One region of the Drouetiella sp. genome, then DNA from elsewhere that is predicted to be linked to it. Evidence: riboswitches for the same ligand, from Rfam matches in the RefSeq annotation. Region 1 holds a riboswitch; the other holds the start of a gene.
The links. Region 1 has a riboswitch for cyclic di-AMP ahead of ntrB (nitrate ABC transporter permease). Riboswitches for the same ligand answer to the same signal wherever they lie in the genome.

Region 1 (4,807 bases):
GCGCGCAGCATTCCAAAGAAATCGCTAGCAATGTCTGGATAGTGAAATAGAATATCAACTCCATCTAGGGCTAACACCAGCGGCGCATTCATCTCAGGGAGTAAGCAGCTCTCAAAGTAGCGCGTGCAGTTGTAGCTGCTGCCGAAGATGGTATCCCAATGATCATCAACCTGATGTGGAAGCTGAAGGCTTTGGGTGATTACTGCACAGAACCAGCGCAGAAACCGATCGAGGTTAGACAAGACGGCTGCATCAGCAAGATGTAGGCTCAAGACGGTACCAGAAAGCTGCTTGTCTTGTGCCCAGGCAAGGGTTCGAGTCATTAGCGAAGTTTTGCCAAACTGTTGAGGCGCTCTAATTCGAATTAAAGCGCCGGGCTGCATGATTTCTTCACAGACTAATTGCTCAACGGGAGGGCGATCGATATATAGGCTTGAGTCTAGCGATAGCTGTCCTTGCAGCGGCTTGCGGAGAAGACTTTGGGCGATCGTGTCGGGATCAAGGCTGATGTAATCATTCGGATTAAGGCTAAGGTTAAGCGCATTAAAATAAAGCTCTAGCGTCTGGCGATCGACTGCAAGGCGCTTACGCCGCACCTTCGTGATTGTATTGGGACTCAGGTCAGTTAGTTCTCCCAACTGCTCTAGCGTGTGGGGCTTGCCTGCATTGCTTTGCTCTGCCAGACGTTGTTCAGCAGCCTGAAGCCGCTGCCAGCCTCTAGAGCTAAGGATAACGCCTCGTTTGCGCCGCTGTGATTGCAATTGCTGAACCACCTGTAATTGTTGAATCATGAGATTTTAAAGTTAGATTAGCTCAAGTAGTGCCTGTCGCAGACGCGAGCTATGGCAGCAAGCGGCAAGTCATTAAAACTGAAGAACTGAAAAGTTACTGAATCTCCTGCACAGAATCAGCAGATTACAGGATGAATAAATTAGTGTAAGGAGTCGATGTATAAAATTTCCCGTGCAAGGGAACTAGGCTTTTTGTAGCTTTGTGTCATAGAACTATGACTGGAAACTAATACGAAACTTCAAAAAAACTTAGCTTCTAGAATGTACCTTGGCTGTGCAAAAGTCATGATCCTGATTGGTTCTAAAGCTTCCTCAGGTTAAGGTTCTGCAACTTAAACTAGATTGCCATTGATGTGTGTTATCTTGCCTTCTGACGTCACCTGAATTAGTTTGTCTTAACTTGTGTCTGTTTACGAGTACGGATTACAAAATTAGAATTTCATATGCTCACTTTAATACTGAGCTGCGCAAGTTATGAAACCGCCAAATGGCTGAATTTGTTCTGCACTGCCACTTCCGCGCTACTCACAGAGTTTGCTTTAAATTCGATCGGCGATTTAATTGCTGCTTAGTCAGAAGTTTTGAGCGAGTTAAGCCGCTTAATGAACCATCGCTTTGATAGTTCTCCTCGTTACTCAGATTGTGGATAGTCCTAAGGGGTAAGAATTTTTTGTTGCGTCGGCAAAGCCGACGCAACAAAAAATTCTTATCTAAATACCGCTACCAGATTATGAATTAGATTGTTATGGGGCGATTGATCTGCCTTCCTCATACTTCCTCATACTTCCTCATACTGCCTTACTCTCTACTCCACCCAGCGATCGCCAATTATGCGAAAGAGTGAACCCTTGAGACTTCGTTTGGCTGCTTGAAGACCCAAGAGTTTTGGAAGGTTATGGCTCTAATTTCCACCCTAAGATACAGATAATTACTCCATTCCGAACTTCACTGATACCACTGCTGTAATGTCTTTGTCGATCGATGAAGTGTCATAAATCCCCGAATCGCTGACATCTGTTGAGTTACGAGACGTGATTTGAAACACCCCCGTTTCAGCACTGCGCACTGCTCCCACCCGATTCCCCGTGCTTTGAGCGATCGCTTCTGCTCTAGCCTTAGCATCCTTAGTCGCTTCAGCCACCATCTCGATCCGCACTTTTCCCAACTGCGTGTACAGATATTGCGGCGGCTCGGAAGTTAGGGAGATACCCTCGTTAATCAAGTCAGTTGCTTGTTGAGAAAGCTGAGTAATGCGATCGACCTCACTAGAGCGAACTTCCAACCGCTGACTCAGGCGATAGGCGATCGTTTGTCCTGTCTCCCGTCCGTTAGCAGCAACCTCTGGAATCGCATAGGTTTCGATCGCGTTCAGCGTGATTGCATCATCGGGCACCTGCTGAGCTTTCAGGTAACTTTGCACGCGCTCCGTCTGACGCTTTAGCTCTTGGTAAGCTGCCTGAGCTGTGGACTGTTGGCTAGAGACAGAGGCTCGCCAAACCACATAATCCGATCGAATCGGGCGTTTGGCAGATCCTGTGACCATTAGCGCATCGTTAGATTGTTTAAAATTACGGATGGCGTTGGCTGCCATAAAGGAGCTGACGACCAGAGCAAGGGATAGGGCAGTTAATCCGGCAAAGAGTTGCGGGAAGCGATCGCGGGAAGGTGAATCTTGCATATTTTGGGTGATATAAATCTTGTGCGAAATTGCGAAATAAAAACTCGCCTATAACTTTTGTGTCATAGGCTGGTTTCTAGAGCTGGTTGTGTGGCAGCGACAGCTCTAGAAGCTTGATGAGCTGTTGTGTGAACAGATTTGCGAAGCGGTGATGCAAACCCTACTCAGGCGTTCTGTGAGTCGGAGTAATGACTACCGTTTCAAGGTCAGCTATTCCTGACGCGATCCCCTGATTTTCGAGGGCTATTTTGAGGCATTTGTTGGCATCGAAAAGGATTGACGATTCTCAGGAAGGGGTGATAGCCTGATTAGAACCCATAGTCAGTCAGCCTAATCTGTTGTTTCGTCAGCAATGATGACGAAATAAAGAGCGGAGGAACCAAATCTTGGGGCGAATTTTCCAAAAGGCAAATGCCTTCTGGAGGAAGGGCACCTCTCAGCCCTAGCCCGTCAGCTAACTCCGTCGGCATTGAGGGGAGACTGAAGAATCAGCTTTTTGTTGCTCGATTGCCTTCAGTGTCCTCGGGTCTGGTTAAGAGCGATTTCTGCCACATCTCCCATCTAGGGTTTTGTGGAGCTCTGTTTATGTACCTGCCTCGCCTACTCAGGAGGAATTGAATGCTGCAATTTAATACTATGGCGATCGCCATAGCGGCTCAGGCTGCATGGCGTAAGTCTATTCGCCCGACTTTGTTTCAGGACGTTGTTTTACTGCCGCTCTTGGGGATTTTGGGAGTCCTTTTGCTATGGTGGTTTGTCGCTGCGTTTGTGTCTGAGCTGTTGCCTACGCCGCTGGAGGCGCTGCTAGCGAACCTCGACTACATCACCCATCCTTTCTATCGACGTGGCCCTGGAGACTTGGGCATTGGCTGGCTGCTGCTGGCAAGCTTGCGGCGCGTGTTCCTAGGATTTTTGCTGGGATCTCTGGTGGCAATTCCAGTCGGTTTTTTGATAGGTATGTCGCGCAAAGCTCTGCTGGCAATCAATCCGCTAATTCAGATTTTTCGACCTGTCTCTCCGGTTGCCTGGTTGCCGATCGCCCTAGCAATTTTTAATCTGGCGAATCCTTCAGCTATTTTTGTCATCTTCATTACCTCGCTCTGGCCCACCATCATCAACACAGCTCTGGGAGTGTCCAGCGTATCCCAAGACTATCTAGATGTGGCGCGGGTACTGGAAATGTCGCGCTGGCGGCAGATTACCAAAATTATTTTGCCAGCAAGCTTGCCCTATATTTTCACGGGGTTACGGATTAGCTTGGGCATCGCATGGCTGGTGATTGTTGCCGTAGAAATGCTGACGGGCGGCATTGGGATTGGCTTCTTTGTCTGGGACGAGTGGAGCCGCCTGAACCTAAACTCGGTCTTTCTGGCAATTCTGGTCATTGGCAGTACGGGTCTGGTGCTGGACTATCTTCTGGGGCGGCTACAGGTTCTGGTAACGCATCGATCGCCCTCGTCTACATAATTCTGTAGCCACTCGATTCTCCAAACTTTACAGCAATTTTCAATTGCATAAACCACAGTTATTTTTGTAGAAGCCTCGCGGAGCGAGGCTTCTACAAAAATAACCCATACTTAACCAAGCGCAAAGCGCTGTAAACCCATAAGAACTAAATAAGTCGAGTTTCTATGCATAACCTGAGCCGACGATCGCTTCTCTATGGCTTGGGCGGATTTGCTGCAACCAGCGCCCTCGCAGCTTGTAGTCTGCCGTCTGGGACATCTGGTGGAGTCATCACCCAAGCCGATATTGATCCCGTGGTCGATGCCAAAAGCCTGGAAAAGCCCAATCTAAACATTGGTTTTGTGCCTGTTAATGATTGTGCGCCGTTTGCGATCGCCTACGAAAAAGGTCTGTTTCGCAAGTATGGACTCAACGTTACCCTTAGCCGCGAGGCAAGCTGGGCAACATCGCGAGATGGCGTGATTTTTGGTCGGCTGGATGCATCTCCAGTCGTATCGGGAGCCGTAACCAACGCCCGCATTGGCGCAGAGGGCGCACGCCATGCGCCCCTCTGTGCAGGCATGACCATCCATCGGCACGGCAACGCCATGACCATGAGCAAAGCCATGTGGGAGGCGGGATTGCGCCCCTTGCATGAGTACAATGGCGACATGGATAGCTTTGGGCGAGACTTCCGCCGCTATTTTGAAAGCCTGCCGCCAGAGCGTCGGGTCTGGGCGGTAGTGCTTAGCTCCTCGATCTATGAATACTTTGTCCGCTACCTGTCTGCTGCAGTGGGGGTGGATGTACTGACCGAGTTTCGCATCATTATCGTGCCGCCGCCGCAGATGGTCGTCAATATGCGCATCGGCAATATGCAGGGCTACATGGT
Region 2 (4,807 bases), on a different contig from region 1:
ACCGAGTCATCCCAGGATTCTTTAGCTCTTAAAGCCAAAGCCGCATCACGAATGGCTTGCCATTGACAGAAAAGCTCAGCACCACTGATGTCGCTGGTTTTATAACGACGGATTGCCAGCTCTAACTCTTGGACAGTCTGAGGCACAGGAATTGTACAAACAGCTTCTACCATGGGATTACCTCTACGATTAAGCGTCGAAGGACTCAAGCAACTGCTTGAGGATATAGTCCCATTGTCGCTAATTTTGTCCAAATTTGTAGCCAAAAATACAGTATTTAACGAAAAAATATGTAGTAAGGGTCACATTCCAGTTTGAGTTTGCCCAATTTGAGTTCGCCCGACCGTTTCATTGGCTCAGCCCGCTAAATCAGGAAACACCTCCCGCACTGCGGGATGGATTAGCTTGTGAGCCTGAACATTTAGCCCTCCAGCCAAAGCCGGATCGATCGCCAAAGCATCTAGCCCTTTATCTGCCAGCTTCAGCACGTAGGGAAAGGTGCTGTTATTGAGGGCTTGGGTTGCCGTCCAAGGCACAGAACCCGGCATATTAGGAACGCCATAGTGAACCACCCCCGCCTCGACATAGGTTGGGTTTGTATGAGAAGTCGGGCGCAAGGTTTCAATACAGCCCCCCTGATCAACTGCCACATCTACAATCACTGACCCCGGACGCATCTGCTCAACGAGCGATCGCCCTACCAAAATCGGCGCTCTGCGACCCGGCACCAGCACCGCTCCTATCAAGAGATCAGCCCTCGGAACAACGGCTTCCACCTGAGACGTAGTGCTATAAAGCAGCTCCACCCTAGAGCCAAACAGAGTTTCCAAGTAAGCCAATCGCTCTAAATTGACATCTAATATTTGCACTTGGGCACCTAGTCCTACCGCCATCTTTGCTGCCTCAGTGCCCACAATGCCACCCCCCAAAATGACCACCTTACCGGGCTGTACTCCTGGCACTCCTCCCAACAGCACCCCTCGTCCCCCTTGCTGGCGTTCAAGATAGCGTGCCCCAAACTGCACAGACAGCCGTCCAGCAATGATACTCATAGGCGTGAGCAATGGCAGACTCCGGTTTGGCAGCTCCACCGTCTCGTAGGCGATCGCCGTCACCCCTGAGCCAATCAGAGCTTCAGTCAGGGGACGGTTAGCCGCTAAGTGTAAATAGGTAAAAAGCAGCTGATTCTTTTGAATGAAATGATACTCTTCGGGTAAGGGTTCCTTGACTTTTACAACTAGCTCTTGATCCCAGGCAGTAGCGGCATCATCAACAATTTTTGCTCCGGCTTGCAAATAGTCTGCATCTGTAAAACCTGCACCCAATCCGGCGGAAGTTTGTACGTAGACAGCATGATTGCGATCGGTCAAACCCCTGACGCTGCTTGGACTCAGCCCTACTCGAAATTCTTGATCTTTCGTCTCTTTAGGCACACCAATTTTCATAAAACCTCACTGTCGATCAGGATTATTTGAGAGCCAACCCTCCTCATATCTTTAACTTAAATCTGTAAGCAAGATCGTTATTCATAAGCAATGCTCAGAGAAAATTAAGTCTTAACCAGTTGACTAACCCTCAATCCAGTGGTAATTTTGGCTATGTCAATGCAAAAAGTCAGCCTAATTTGAATTCGTATCTCCACCTGCTTCATCAACCGACTTGTCCAGACTTACTGAGACAGATTGAGTCATAAGCAGTTGAAAGAGAGGTTCAAAGCGGAGGAACCATAACTTGGGGCGCATTCTCAAGGAACTGGAAAAGATAAGGTAGGTTTTAGCTGAATTCAGCTACTCGACTTCGCTTTTTTAGAAACCTGAAAAAGGGTACCTCTCAACCCTAGCCCGTCAGCTAACTCCGTCGGCACTGAGAGGAGACTGAAGAATCAGAATTTTTTTAACTGGTTTGCTTCGGTATCCTCAGGCTTGTGTGGGTCATTTGTTTCTCTGATTCTATCCAAATCGGCAGGGCAAATGCTGTACGCGATCGCATTAGACTTTGAGGAGACAATAGATGACCTTTAGATCTGGTAATAGAGTCAGGGTGTTCGGCATTTAACCCGGTTGCGGAGCATTGCCTCTTTTTAGGCGCTCTCGTTTTCAACCAGGTATTGTTACGACTTCAAGGGGAAAGGTGAAATGTTCGACGGCTTTAGACCTACGAATATTCATTCTTAAGGAAGTCACCTTCAGACTTCTACGCTTGTACTGTGATTAAGTTGTGGCTCAAGGCTAATGCCATGAGCCGAGTTTTACATCCTTACAGATTGAGACATCTGTCAATGTGCTGGAGTTTCTGTCCTCGTTAGTTAGAGCGTGTGAAATGGACTTGTTAGAGTATCAAACCAAAGAGCTGTTCCGCCAGATGGGCATTCCTGTACTGCCCTCTCAAAGAATTGCCCGACCTGCCGATGTCAAAGAGCTGAAGATTCCCTACCCTGTTGTTCTGAAATCTCAGATTCACAAGGCAGGACGCAGCAGAATCAGCGGAATTCGGTTAGCGGAAAACACCATTGACGCAATAGCATCTGCCCAAGCCATTTTTCACCTGCCCATCATGGGTCAATATCCAGAGGTTTTGTTGGCAGAACCGAAGTACGAAACTGACTTAGAATTCTATCTGGCGATCGTGCTTGACAGCGCAACTCGTCGTCCGCTGCTGCTGGGTTCTCAGCACGGAGGACTTGACGCTGAACCAAAGCTAGAGCATATTCAGCGAGTTATCGTCGATCAAGAATTTTCTTCTTTTTATGCACGCCGCCTAGCCCTGAAAATGGGGCTTAAAGGAGCTTTAATTCAATCGGTCAGTGCTGTGATTGAGAAAATGTATCAGCTATTTGTACGTCAAGATTTAGACCTATTAGAAATCAATCCTTTGGCTGTAACGGCAGAAGGTGAATTAATGGCGCTAGACGGCAGGGTAACCATAAACGATGCAGCCTTGGGTCGCCAAGACGATCTGGCATCTATGGTCGCCAACAGCCGTGACCAAGCCTATCAGGCTCAGGCATCTGTTTCCTCAAGATTGACCTGTCGATTTAAGCAAGTGGAATCTAATGGAAGCATAGGCATAATTTCTGCGGGCGCTGGCCTGATAATGACCACTCTAGATTTGTTGAAGCAGGCTGGAGGCAAGGCAGCAAGCTTTGTTGATTTAGGGGAAGCCTATCGATACTGTTTGCCGCAGCTTTCGTTCGCTGAGCATTTCGAGCAAAGTCTGTCGCTCATGGCTCAAGACAAATCGCTGAAGGTGGTGCTGATTAACCTCGTGGGCAGTTCAATTTCCTGCCTTCAAATCGCCGAAACGTTTGCTAACCACATCAGGCGGTACTCTTCGCAGCCTTCCCCTGTGTTTGTTCTGCGATTAGTAGGTGCTCAGTTCTATCAGGCTCAAGAACTCCTTATGCCGATGGGTATTTCGGTAGTTGAGCGGCTAGATGGAGCCATTGACCAAGCAGTCGCCTTGACGAAGGCTCAACCCATTAGGGAACTCAATCCCTCTAGCTCTCGATTCAGAGCTTAGCTTTAAGGGGTTTTGCTGAATACCTTCTGCTTCACGCCCGCCTATATCTCAGACTCTCCTTTTCTCGATCGTAAGACACGTTAGCCATGGATTTCACATTCAACAGTCGGGTAATGGTGATGGGTATTGCAGAACCTCTCAGTTCTGTTTATGTGCCCATCATGACAACCTATGGAACCCAAATTGTTGCGGGTATAAGTGCGGGGCGGGGTGGGCAGATGATCTGCGGTATTCCTGTGTTTGATATGGTCGGTCAGGCGCTGGCGCAGAGAGGTTTGGTGGAAACCGCTATTCTCTTGGTGAAACCTTACGAGGTCTTAGACGCGGCGCTAGAAGCGATCGCTGCCGGAATTCGCCAGCTCGTTATCATCACAGAAGGGGTGCCGCCCCTAGATATGGTGTCTTTGGTGCGCAAAGCTGAGATTACCGAGACTTTGGTGGTCGGGGCAAATTGTCCAGGCATCATTGTTCCAGGACAAATTCTGCTAGGAACCCATCCGCCTGCTTTTTATATGCCAGGGCACGTGGGAGTTATAAGCCGTAGTGGAGCTTTGGCGTACGAAGTCGCTTGGGAACTGACTCAGGCAGGGCTAGGGCAATCGATCGCCGTGGGAATCGGGGGCGATCGGATTTCGGGGTCTTCTTTTCAGCAATGGCTGCAAATCTTGGAAGAGGATGAGCAGACCGAGGTGATTGTCCTAGTGGGCGAAATGGGATGCGAGGGTGAAGAGACAGCGGCTCATTATGTTGCAGAAGCGATCGATAAGCCCGTGGTTGCCTATGTTGCGGGGCATAGGCTGCCCAATCCTTCAAGCGTTGGCGCTTCCCGGCTAGCCGAGCTGCACAATAGCCCAGGTTCTACTGAAGGCAAGATTGCAGCTTTTCAACAGGCCAACATTCCCTTAGCCGATCGCCCTTCTCAGATTCCGAGTTTGGTTAAACGGGCAATGTGGGCTGTCCAACGCTAGATATAGCAGTCGCCAGTTTGCTTAGAACATTTTGCTTAGAACATTTAGGGTGGGGCACTTTGCGCCCCACCCTAAATGTCCCCCCGCCCTAACCGCCTTGGCGGTTGCTACAGAACGCTAGATAGGCTGTTCAGCGTAGCCATATTAAGAGGCAGATTGTCGCCAGATGCCGAAGACAGAGGTGTAGCCATGCAGAAATGTTGTGTTGCCTACAGGACCAATCTCTCCATTGCAGAAAAACCCGCTTAACGGCACATGGGGAAGATATTGGCTAAACAAATCAGAGTCAAAATTAGCCTGATCGTAAAGCCCCTGACCTC

Region 2: it holds a riboswitch for cyclic di-AMP, as region 1 does, so the genes downstream of both, AC5JMP_RS26190 (ATP-grasp domain-containing protein) here and ntrB (nitrate ABC transporter permease) in region 1, are expected to answer to the same signal.

Annotation. Positions count from the first base shown of each region.
Region 1 covers NZ_JCACIN010000002.1:70,711-75,517, forward strand. The annotation lists gene AC5JMP_RS00790 (AAA-like domain-containing protein) at 1-791, opposite strand, end outside; gene AC5JMP_RS00795 (SIMPL domain-containing protein) at 1,720-2,469, opposite strand; cyclic di-AMP (ydaO/yuaA leader) riboswitch at 2,787-2,953, shown strand; gene ntrB (nitrate ABC transporter permease) at 3,088-3,936, shown strand; gene AC5JMP_RS00805 (CmpA/NrtA family ABC transporter substrate-binding protein) at 4,086-4,807, shown strand, end outside.
Region 2 covers NZ_JCACIN010000115.1:105,758-110,564, forward strand. The annotation lists gene AC5JMP_RS26180 (hypothetical protein) at 1-173, opposite strand, end outside; gene ald (alanine dehydrogenase) at 357-1,445, opposite strand; cyclic di-AMP (ydaO/yuaA leader) riboswitch at 1,686-1,878, shown strand; gene AC5JMP_RS26190 (ATP-grasp domain-containing protein) at 2,320-3,519, shown strand; gene AC5JMP_RS26195 (succinate--CoA ligase subunit alpha) at 3,606-4,487, shown strand; gene AC5JMP_RS26200 (FIST signal transduction protein) at 4,632-4,807, opposite strand, start outside.